One region of the Spongisporangium articulatum genome, then DNA from elsewhere that is predicted to be linked to it. Evidence: predicted binding sites of a transcription regulator. Region 1 holds the regulator's gene; the other holds the start of a gene.

Region 1 (4,381 bases):
CCCTCCGGACGTTCCTCGCCGCGCAGGGCGGCGAGCTGGCGCAGCAGGGCCTTCTGCTCGTCGTCCAGCTTGGTCGGGGTCTGCACTGACAGGTGCACGAACAGGTCACCGCGCCCGGTGCCGCGCAGGTGGGTCACGCCGAGCGAGCGCATGGTGCTCGTCTCGCCCCCCTGCGACCCGGCCTTGACGTCGAGTTCCTGCGGCCCGTCGAGGGTTTCGAGCACGATGGTGGTGCCGAGCGCGGCCGCGGTCATGGGCAGCTCGACCGTGCAGTGCAGATCGTCGCCGCGCCGCTCGAACACCTCGTGCGGCTTCAGCTGGATCTCGACGTACAGGTCGCCGGCGGGCCCGCCGCCGGGGCCGACCTCGCTCTCCCCGGACAGCTGGATGCGGGTGCCCGTGTCGACGCCCGCCGGGATCTTGATGTTCAGCGACCGGGTGCTGCGCACACGCCCGTCGCCCGAGCACTCCAGGCACGGGCTGGGGATCACGGTGCCGTAGCCCTGGCAGGCGACGCACGCCTGCGTGGTCATGACCTGGCCGAGGAACGACCGGGCGATCCGCTGGACCTGACCCCGGCCGCCGCACACGTCGCACACCTTGGGCGAGGTGCCGGGCTGGCAGCAGCTGCCGCCGCACACCGAGCAGACCACGGCGGAGTCGAAGTTCAGTTCCTTGGCGCCGCCGAAGACCGCCTCGGAGAGGTCGATCTGGACCCGGATCATCGCGTCCTGCCCACGCCGTTGCCGCGGCATCGGGCCCCGCCCGCCCCCCGCGGCGCCGGCGCCGCCGAAGAACGTCTCGAAGATGTCACTGAAGCCGAACCCGGCCCCGCTGCCGCCGAAGCCGCCGTTCAGACCGCCGTCGCCGCCCGCGTCGTACTGGGCCCGCCGTTCGGGGCTGGACAGCACCTCGTAGGCCCGGCCGACCTCCTTGAACCGCTCCTCCGCGCCCGGGTCGTCGGGGTTGACGTCGGGGTGCAGCTTGCGGGCCAGCTTGCGGTAGGCCTTCTTGATCTCCTCGGAACTCGCATCGCGCGAGACCCCGAGCACCTCGTAGTAGTCGCTCACCTGTCTGCTCTCTGAACGCGCCTCACGACGTGAGGATCCGCGTCACGTACCGCGCGACCGCGCGGACCGCGGCCATGTTCGTCGGATAGTCCATGCGGGTCGGGCCGAGCACGCCGAGCCGGGCCACGACCTCTCCCCCGGATGCGTAACCGCTGGCGACCACCGCCGCTTCCTGCAGGCCCTCGTGGGCCGTCTCACTCCCGATCAGCACGCCCACCCCACCCGCGCCGTCGGCCATCTCGGACAACAGCTTCAGCAGGACGACGTGCTCCTCGATCGCCTCCAGCACCGGGCCGATGGTGGAGACGAAATCCCCGGAGCGGGCCAGGTTGGCCGTGCCGGCCAGCACGATCCGCTCCTCGCGGTCGATGTCGAGGGAGTCGTCGAGCGCCTCGAGCACCGCCTGGACGACGGGCCGCTCGGCGGGCTGGAACCGGTCGCCGAGCCCGAGCACCAGCTGCGGGACGTCGCGCAACGAGGCTCCGGCGGTGGCCGCGTTCAGCCGGGTGCGCAGGACGGCCAGGACGTCGGTGCCGGCCAGCGGCTCCTCGACCAGTGAGACGCCCGGCGGCAGGGCGACGACCCGCTGCTCGACCCGCCCCGAGTTGGTGATCAGCACGAACAGCACCCGCTCGGCGCCCAGCGGCACCAGCTCGACGTGCTGCACGGTCGAGCGGGTCAGCGACGGGTACTGCACGACCGCGACCTGCCGGGTGATCTGGGCCAGCAGCCGCCCGGTGCGCTCCAGCACGTCGTCCAGGTCGACCGCCCCGTCGAGCAGCCCCTGGATGGCCCGCTTCTCGGCCGGGCTCAACGGCTTCACGGTGCTGAGCCGGTCGACGAAGAGGCGGTACCCCTTGTCGGTCGGGATCCGCCCGGCACTCGTGTGCGGCTGCGTGATGTAGCCCTCGTCCTCCAGGGCCGCCATGTCGTTGCGGATCGTCGCCGGGGAGACCCCGAGCGCGTGCCGCTCGACCAGCGCCCGCGAGCCGACGGGTTCCCGGGTCTGCACGTAGTCCTCGACGATGGCGCGCAGCACGGCGAGCTTGCGGTCCTCGCTCATCGGGCGTCACCTCCCTCGGGGTCGTTGGCACTCGCGTGACAAGAGTGCCAGTCTACCCGCCCCCCGGCGTTGCGGCTCGGCCCACGAGTCCGCTCCGATTAGCGTCCGCAACGTGATGAATCGTCCTCCCGGCGGCTACGACCGTTACGGCACCGACGTCCTGGCCGCAGGCCGGCCGAAGAAGCGCGAGCTGCCCGAGGTGGCCGCGGAGACCGGACTCGTGGTCGAGGACGTGGAGACCGGCTGGGTCGGGGCCGTCGTCCGGGTGGAGAAGAGCGGCGGGCTGCACGTCGTGGTCCTGGAGGACCGGCGCGGCAAGACCCGGACCTTCGAGCTGGGCCCGGGTTTCTGGGTGGACGGCGTCCCCGTGCGGCTGGTCCCGCCCGTCGCCGCGGGCGCCGCCGGGCCGGTGCGGACGGCGAGTGGCTCGTACGCGGTCGCGGGCGCCCGGGCACGGGTGGCCCGGGCCTCGCGGATCCTCGTCGAGGGACTGCACGACGCCGAACTGGTGGAGAAGGTGTGGGGCGCCGACCTGCGGGTGGAGGGGGTCGTCGTCCAGCCGTTGCACGGGGTCGACGACCTGGCCGCCGCCGTCCGCGAGTTCGGGCCCGGGCCGGGGCGGCGGATCGGCGTCCTGGTCGACCACCTGGTGTCCGGGTCGAAGGAGTGGCACGAGGCGGTGGCCGTGGCCCAGCGGGTGCCGGGGGCGGCCGCGCACGTGCTGGTGGTCGGGCACCCCTATGTCGACGTCTGGCAGGGCGTGCGGCCGGCGCGGCTCGGCCTGGCGGAATGGCCGGTCATACCCAAGGGCCGGCCGTGGAAGGAGGGCGTGCTCGCCGAGCTGGGCTGGCCGCACGCGACCCAGGCCGACGTCGCGCGCGGCTGGAAGCGCATCCTCGGGTCGGTGACGAGCTACGCCGACCTGGAACCGGCCCTGCTCGGCCGGGTCGAGGAGTTGATCGACTTCGTGACGGGCGACTCCGCCGACCGCTGAGCCCTGCCCCCCGACCCCGGCATGCCCAGCCAAAGCACAGAAAATCGGCCGAGACGGCGCAGATTTCTGTGCTTTGGTTGGGCACGCCGCCGGTGAGGGCGTGACGGCACTCACCTCACGTACCTCTCGCGGAACCTCCGGCACGGAGTGACACTTCTTCGGCACGCGGTGCACGTCAGGGTGCGCCGCGCGAGGGACACGACGACGTGGACGCTCAGGAGGCATCCGTGGCCGAGAACGTGACTGCACCTCAGGTACGGGCCCGCAAGGTGGCCGCCGGCGGTGACCCGCTGGTGATGGTGACGGCGTACGACGCCCCGGGCGGCCTGATCGCCGACGAGGCGGGCGTCGACATCATCCTGGTCGGCGACACGCTGGCCATGGTCGTCCTCGGCTACGAGGACACCCTGCAGGTCACAGTCGAGGAGATGGCCCATCACACGGCCGCCGTCGCGCGGGCCCGGCCGCGCGCGATGGTGCTCGGCGACATGCCGTGGATGAGCTACCACGTCTCGACCGAGGAGACCGTGCGGAACGCGGCGAAGCTGATCCGCGCCGGTGCCGGCGCCGTGAAGCTGGAGGGCGGCGCCAAGCGGGCGCCGATGATCCGGGCCCTCGTGGACGCCGAGATCCCGGTCGTGGGGCACATCGGGCTGACGCCCCAGTCGGTGCACGCGCTGGGCGGTTTCAAGGTGCAGGGCAAGCAGGCGGACGCCGCCCGCGCGTTGCTCGCGGACGCCCAGGCCCTCGTCGAGGCGGGGGTCTTCGCCATCGTGCTCGAGGCCGTGCCCGACGAGGTCGCGCGCATGATCACCGAGTCGGTGCCCGTGCCGACCATCGGCATCGGAGCCGGCCCGCACTGCGACGGGCAGGTCCTCGTGTGGCACGACCTGCTGGGCTTCCAGGACCGGTTGCGCCCCAAGTTCGTCCGCACCTACGCGCACCTGAAGACCGAGGCGGTGGAGGCGATCCGGCGGTACGCGGCCGACGTGCGCTCCGGCGACTTCCCGAACGCCGCCGAGAGCTACCACCTGCCCGACGGGGTGGCCGAGACCTTCGGCCGGGACGCCGCCGTGCCCGAACCCGAGGCCACCCTCGCCTTCTACGGGGACGACGCGAGCCTCAACCCCTGAACGACCGTCGACGAGTGAATCTCGGCTGGACATGGCAGCCGAGATTCACTCGTCGATGCGTCAGGGCCGGCTCAGGGCAGAAGGCGCCGGACGACCGCGTCGGCCAGGAGCCGTCCGGGCC
Region 2 (4,381 bases), on a different contig from region 1:
CTGGTCGCTCAGGAACGTCTCGATCAGCGCCTCGCGCCCGAACTTGCGCTCCACGCAGTGCCCGGCCGTGGTGATGTGCCCGTCGGTCGTGACGAAGAAGCCGGTGCAGCCCGCGTAGGCGGTGACCACGTCCTGCGTCCAGACGTAGCCGTCGACGGTCTCGTAGTAGATGTAGCCCCGCCACCGGATCGCCAGCTGCACGATGCTCGGCTCCGTGGCCGCGTTGACCTCCACGGCCGTGGGGGCCGACGGCGCGGGCGTCGCCGCGAGCGCGGGCGAACCGAGCGCCCCGACGGCGAGCAGGGCGGCTACGGCGAGCAGGCGGCGAACGGTGACAGACATGCGCCGGAAGGTACAGGGGGGTTCACAGACTTAGGAAGCGGCTGTGCCGAAGCTCAGGCGGGCACGCCGGCCCCCGCCCGCCGAAGGGGCCGGACGACGAGCACGGACTGCCGCCCCGACACCCGGGTCAGGATGATGGTCGCCTCGTTGTCGCCCTGCAGCCGCAGCTGCTTGCGCAGCTGGTCGGGGTCGACGGCGGTGCCGCGCTTCTTGATGGTCAGGCGCCCGACGCCGCGGTCGCGCAGCCAGGTGCGCAGCGACTTCAGGCCGAACGGGAAGACCTCCTCGACCGCGAAGCAGGTGGCCAGCGGGGTCTCGACGTACCGGTCGGCGGTCACGAACGCGATCGAGCGGTCCAGCAGCCGGCCCTGCACCTGCACGGCGACCTGCGCGACCAGCCCGGCCCGGATCACCGCGCCGTCGGGTTCGTAGACGTAGGCGCCGACCTCTCCGGGGACGGCGACCGGCATGTCGGCGTCCGTGACCTCGGCGGCCCCGGCGTCCGACAGCACGAGGGCGCAGCGGCGCACGCCCGGGCGGGCGGCCAGCCCGAACCACAGGCCCGCCTCCACCACGTCCCCGTCCACCGAGATCCACTGCGCCTCGCAGCCGTCGGGCAGCAGGTGGTGCGGGATGCCGGGGGCGGTCTTCACGCCGACGGCCGCCATCGTCGCGGCGAGCTCGAGCGCGAAGGACAGGGGCGGCGACCCGGCCCGCGGGTCGAGCAGGCGCTTGCCGGACGACGTGCGCCGGGCCGGGTCGAGGAACGCGGCCTGCAGGTCGCCCAGGTCGGTCGTGGTGGCGTCGCCGTGCCGGACCTCCGCCTCGGCCCAGTGCCGCAGGTTCACGGTGGCCACGGCCGCGGTCAGCTCGTCCCGCTCGACGGCCAGGACGCCCAGTTCGAGCCCGGCCAGGGCCATCGCGTCACCGCCGATGCCACAGCCCAGATCGGCCACCCGGGTGGCCCCGGCGGTCGCGAACCGGGCCGCGTGCCGGGCGGCGACGGGCAACCGGGTGGCCTGTTCCAGGCCCGCGGGGGTGAACAGCATGCCCGCCGCGAACGGCCCGAACTTGCGCTCCCCGGCGGCCCGCAGCCGCGACTGGGTGAGGGCGGCGGAGACCAGCTCGGGGGCGTGCCCGGCCCTGCGCAGCTGCTCGCCGAGGGCCATGGCGCCGTGCTCGTCGTAGGGCGGCAGGGACTCCAGCAGGGCCCACCCCTCCGGGGTGAGCAGTGTCGCGACGGCCTGCTGGTCCACGTCCCCGATCCTGCCACTCCCGACCGGTCCCCGGAGGCTGGCACTCGAGTTGACCGAGTGCTAAAACCCGTTCTAGGGTTCCAGAGGAACTGGCACTCTCCCTGGGAGTCTGCCAGCTCGATGTTCCACCGCCCGGGCTGCGTCCGGCACCGCGACGACGGGTGCGACCTCGGCGGGCAGTTCCAGCAGTACCCGTCCCGCAAGTTCATCTTCGACGTTCCCGAAGGGGAGGTCACCAACGTGTCGGTCTCCATCAAGCCGCTCGAGGACCGCATCGTCGTCAAGCAGCTCGACGCTGAGCAGACGACGGCCTCCGGCCTGGTCATCCCGGACACCGCCAAGGAGAAGCCCCAGGAGGGCCAGGTCCTCGCGGTCGGCCCGGGGCGCTTCGACGACCAGGGCGCCAAGCGGATCCCGCTCGACGTCAAGGTCGGCGACACCGTGCTCTACAGCAAGTACGGCGGCACCGAGGTCAAGTACTCCGGCGAGGAGTACCTGATCCTGTCGGCCCGCGACGTGCTGGCGATCATCGAGAAGTAAGGGGCTCAGGCCCACCGACCCGCCCCGGACGACGACCTCGTTCGGGGCGTGCGTCGTTCTGCACCCAGATACAGAGGGAAGACATGCCGAAGATCCTCTCGTTCGACGAGAACGCCCGCCGGTCGCTGGAGCGGGGCGTCGACGCCCTGGCCAACGCGGTCAAGGTGACGCTCGGCCCCAAGGGCCGCAACGTCGTCATCGACAAGAAGTGGGGCGCGCCGACCATCACCAACGACGGCGTGACCATCGCCAAGGAGGTGGAGCTGGACGACCCGTACGAGAACCTCGGGGCCCAGCTCGCCAAGGAGGTCGCCACCAAGACCAACGACGTCGCGGGGGACGGCACCACCACCGCGACCGTCCTGGCCCAGGCCATGGTCAAGGAGGGCCTGCGCAACGTGGCCGCCGGGGCGGCGCCGTCCGCGCTCAAGCGGGGCATCGACCTGGCCGTCGACGCGGTCAGCGACCAGCTGCTGAAGACGGCCCGCGAGGTCGAGGGCAAGACGGAGATCGCTCACGTCGCCACCATCTCGGCGCAGGACGCGGGCGTCGGTGGCCTGATCGCCGAGGCGTTCGACAAGGTCGGCAAGGACGGCGTGATCACGGTCGAGGAGAGCTCGTCCACCGCCCTGGAGCTCGACTTCTCCGAGGGCATGCAGTTCGACAAGGGTTACCTGTCGCCGTACTTCGTGACCGACCCGGAGCGGATGGAGGCCGTCCTGGAGGACGCCTACATCCTGATCCACCAGAACAAGATCTCCTCGGTCTCGGAGATCCTGCCGCTGCTGGAGAAGGTGCTGCAGGCCGGCAAGCAGCTGTTCATCGTCGCCGAGGACATCGACGGGGAGGCGCTGTCGACCCTGGTCGTGAACAAGATCCGCGGCACGTTCGTCACGGTGGCCGTCAAGGCCCCGGGCTTCGGCGACCGCCGCAAGGCGATCCTGCAGGACCTGGCCACCCTGACCGGCGGCCAGGTGGTCAGCCCCGAGGTCGGGCTGAAGCTCGACCAGGTCGGCCTCGAGGTGCTGGGCCAGGCCCGGCGCATCGTCGTCACCAAGGACGACACCACCGTGGTCGACGGCGCCGGCGAGGCCTCCGAGGTCGCGGCCCGGGTCGCGCAGCTGCGCGGCGAGATCGAGAACACCGACTCCGACTGGGACCGCGAGAAGCTGCAGGAGCGGCTCGCGAAGCTGGCCGGCGGGGTCTGCGTCATCAAGGTCGGCGCGCACACGGAGGTCGAGCTCAAGGAGAAGAAGCACCGCATCGAGGACGCCGTCTCCGCGACGCGCGCCGCGATCGAGGAGGGCATCGTCTCCGGCGGCGGCTCCGCGCTGATCCACGCCGTCTCGGTGCTCGACGGCGGGCTGTCGCTGTCCGGCGACGAGGCGACGGGCGTCGAGATCGTCCGCAAGGCGGCCTCCGAGCCGCTGCGCTGGATCGCCGAGAACGCGGGCCTCGAGGGCTACGTCGTCGTGGACAAGGTGCGCCAGCAGCCGGTCGGCTCCGGGTTCGACGCGGCGGCCGGGGAGTACACCGACCTGGTCGCCAAGGGCATCATCGACCCGGTCAAGGTGACCCGTTCCGCGCTGCGCAACGCGGCCTCCATCGCCTCCATGGTGCTCACCACCGAGACCCTGGTGGTGGACAAGAAGGAGGAGGAGCCGGCGGAGACGACCGGCCACGGGCACGGCCACGGGCACGGCCACTGACCGACCCGCACCCGGCCTACGAACCGGGCATACGAAAGGGCCCCCACCCGAGTGATCGGGTGGGGGCCCTTCCGGCTGTCCGCGACTCCGCAACCGCGGACAGCTTCCCTGGGAGCGGTCGGCCGGGGGAACCGACGCGCGTGAACGTCTGAACGTGTGACGGGAACGTCTAACTGGCCCGGCGGTAGACCTCGTCCTGGGGGCGGGCGCCGACGTAGCGGGCCTGGCGGTCGTCCTCGCTCAGGCCGCCCCAGACCCCGTAGGGCTCCCGGACGGCGAGCGCGTGCTCACGGCACTGGTCCATCACGGGGCACGACGCGCAGACCGCCTTGGCCGCCAGGTCCCGCTCTCTGCGGGCCGGACCGCGCTCACCCTCGGGGTGGAAGAACAGCCGGGGGTCGCTGTCCCGGCAGGCACCCTCGAACTGCCATTCCCACAGGTCGGCCACCGGACCCGGGAGGCGTGAGATCTCGGCCATCGTGAATCAGTCCCAACGTGTGGCGCCGACAGGGGCGCTTTCAGGCAATTGGTCAG

The links. Region 1 encodes HrcA, which represses chaperone genes, less so after heat shock. Its sites were predicted from a motif close to GNTNGCACTCGGNNNNNCCGAGTGCNANC; they were not measured.
Region 2: the regulator HrcA is predicted to act here: its motif matches at 1,635-1,663, upstream of groES (co-chaperone GroES).

The regions. Positions count from the first base shown of each region.
Region 1 covers NZ_JBITLV010000002.1:505,551-509,931, reverse strand. The annotation lists gene dnaJ (molecular chaperone DnaJ) at 1-1,070, opposite strand, end outside; gene hrcA (heat-inducible transcriptional repressor HrcA) at 1,093-2,133, opposite strand; gene ACIB24_RS08570 (DUF3097 family protein) at 2,249-3,127, shown strand; gene panB (3-methyl-2-oxobutanoate hydroxymethyltransferase) at 3,334-4,260, shown strand; gene hemW (radical SAM family heme chaperone HemW) at 4,332-4,381, opposite strand, start outside.
Region 2 covers NZ_JBITLV010000004.1:283,287-287,667, forward strand. The annotation lists gene ACIB24_RS13950 (trypsin-like peptidase domain-containing protein) at 1-342, opposite strand, end outside; gene ACIB24_RS13955 (THUMP-like domain-containing protein) at 396-1,598, opposite strand; gene groES (co-chaperone GroES) at 1,839-2,138, shown strand; gene groL (chaperonin GroEL) at 2,222-3,847, shown strand; gene ACIB24_RS13970 (WhiB family transcriptional regulator) at 4,017-4,325, opposite strand.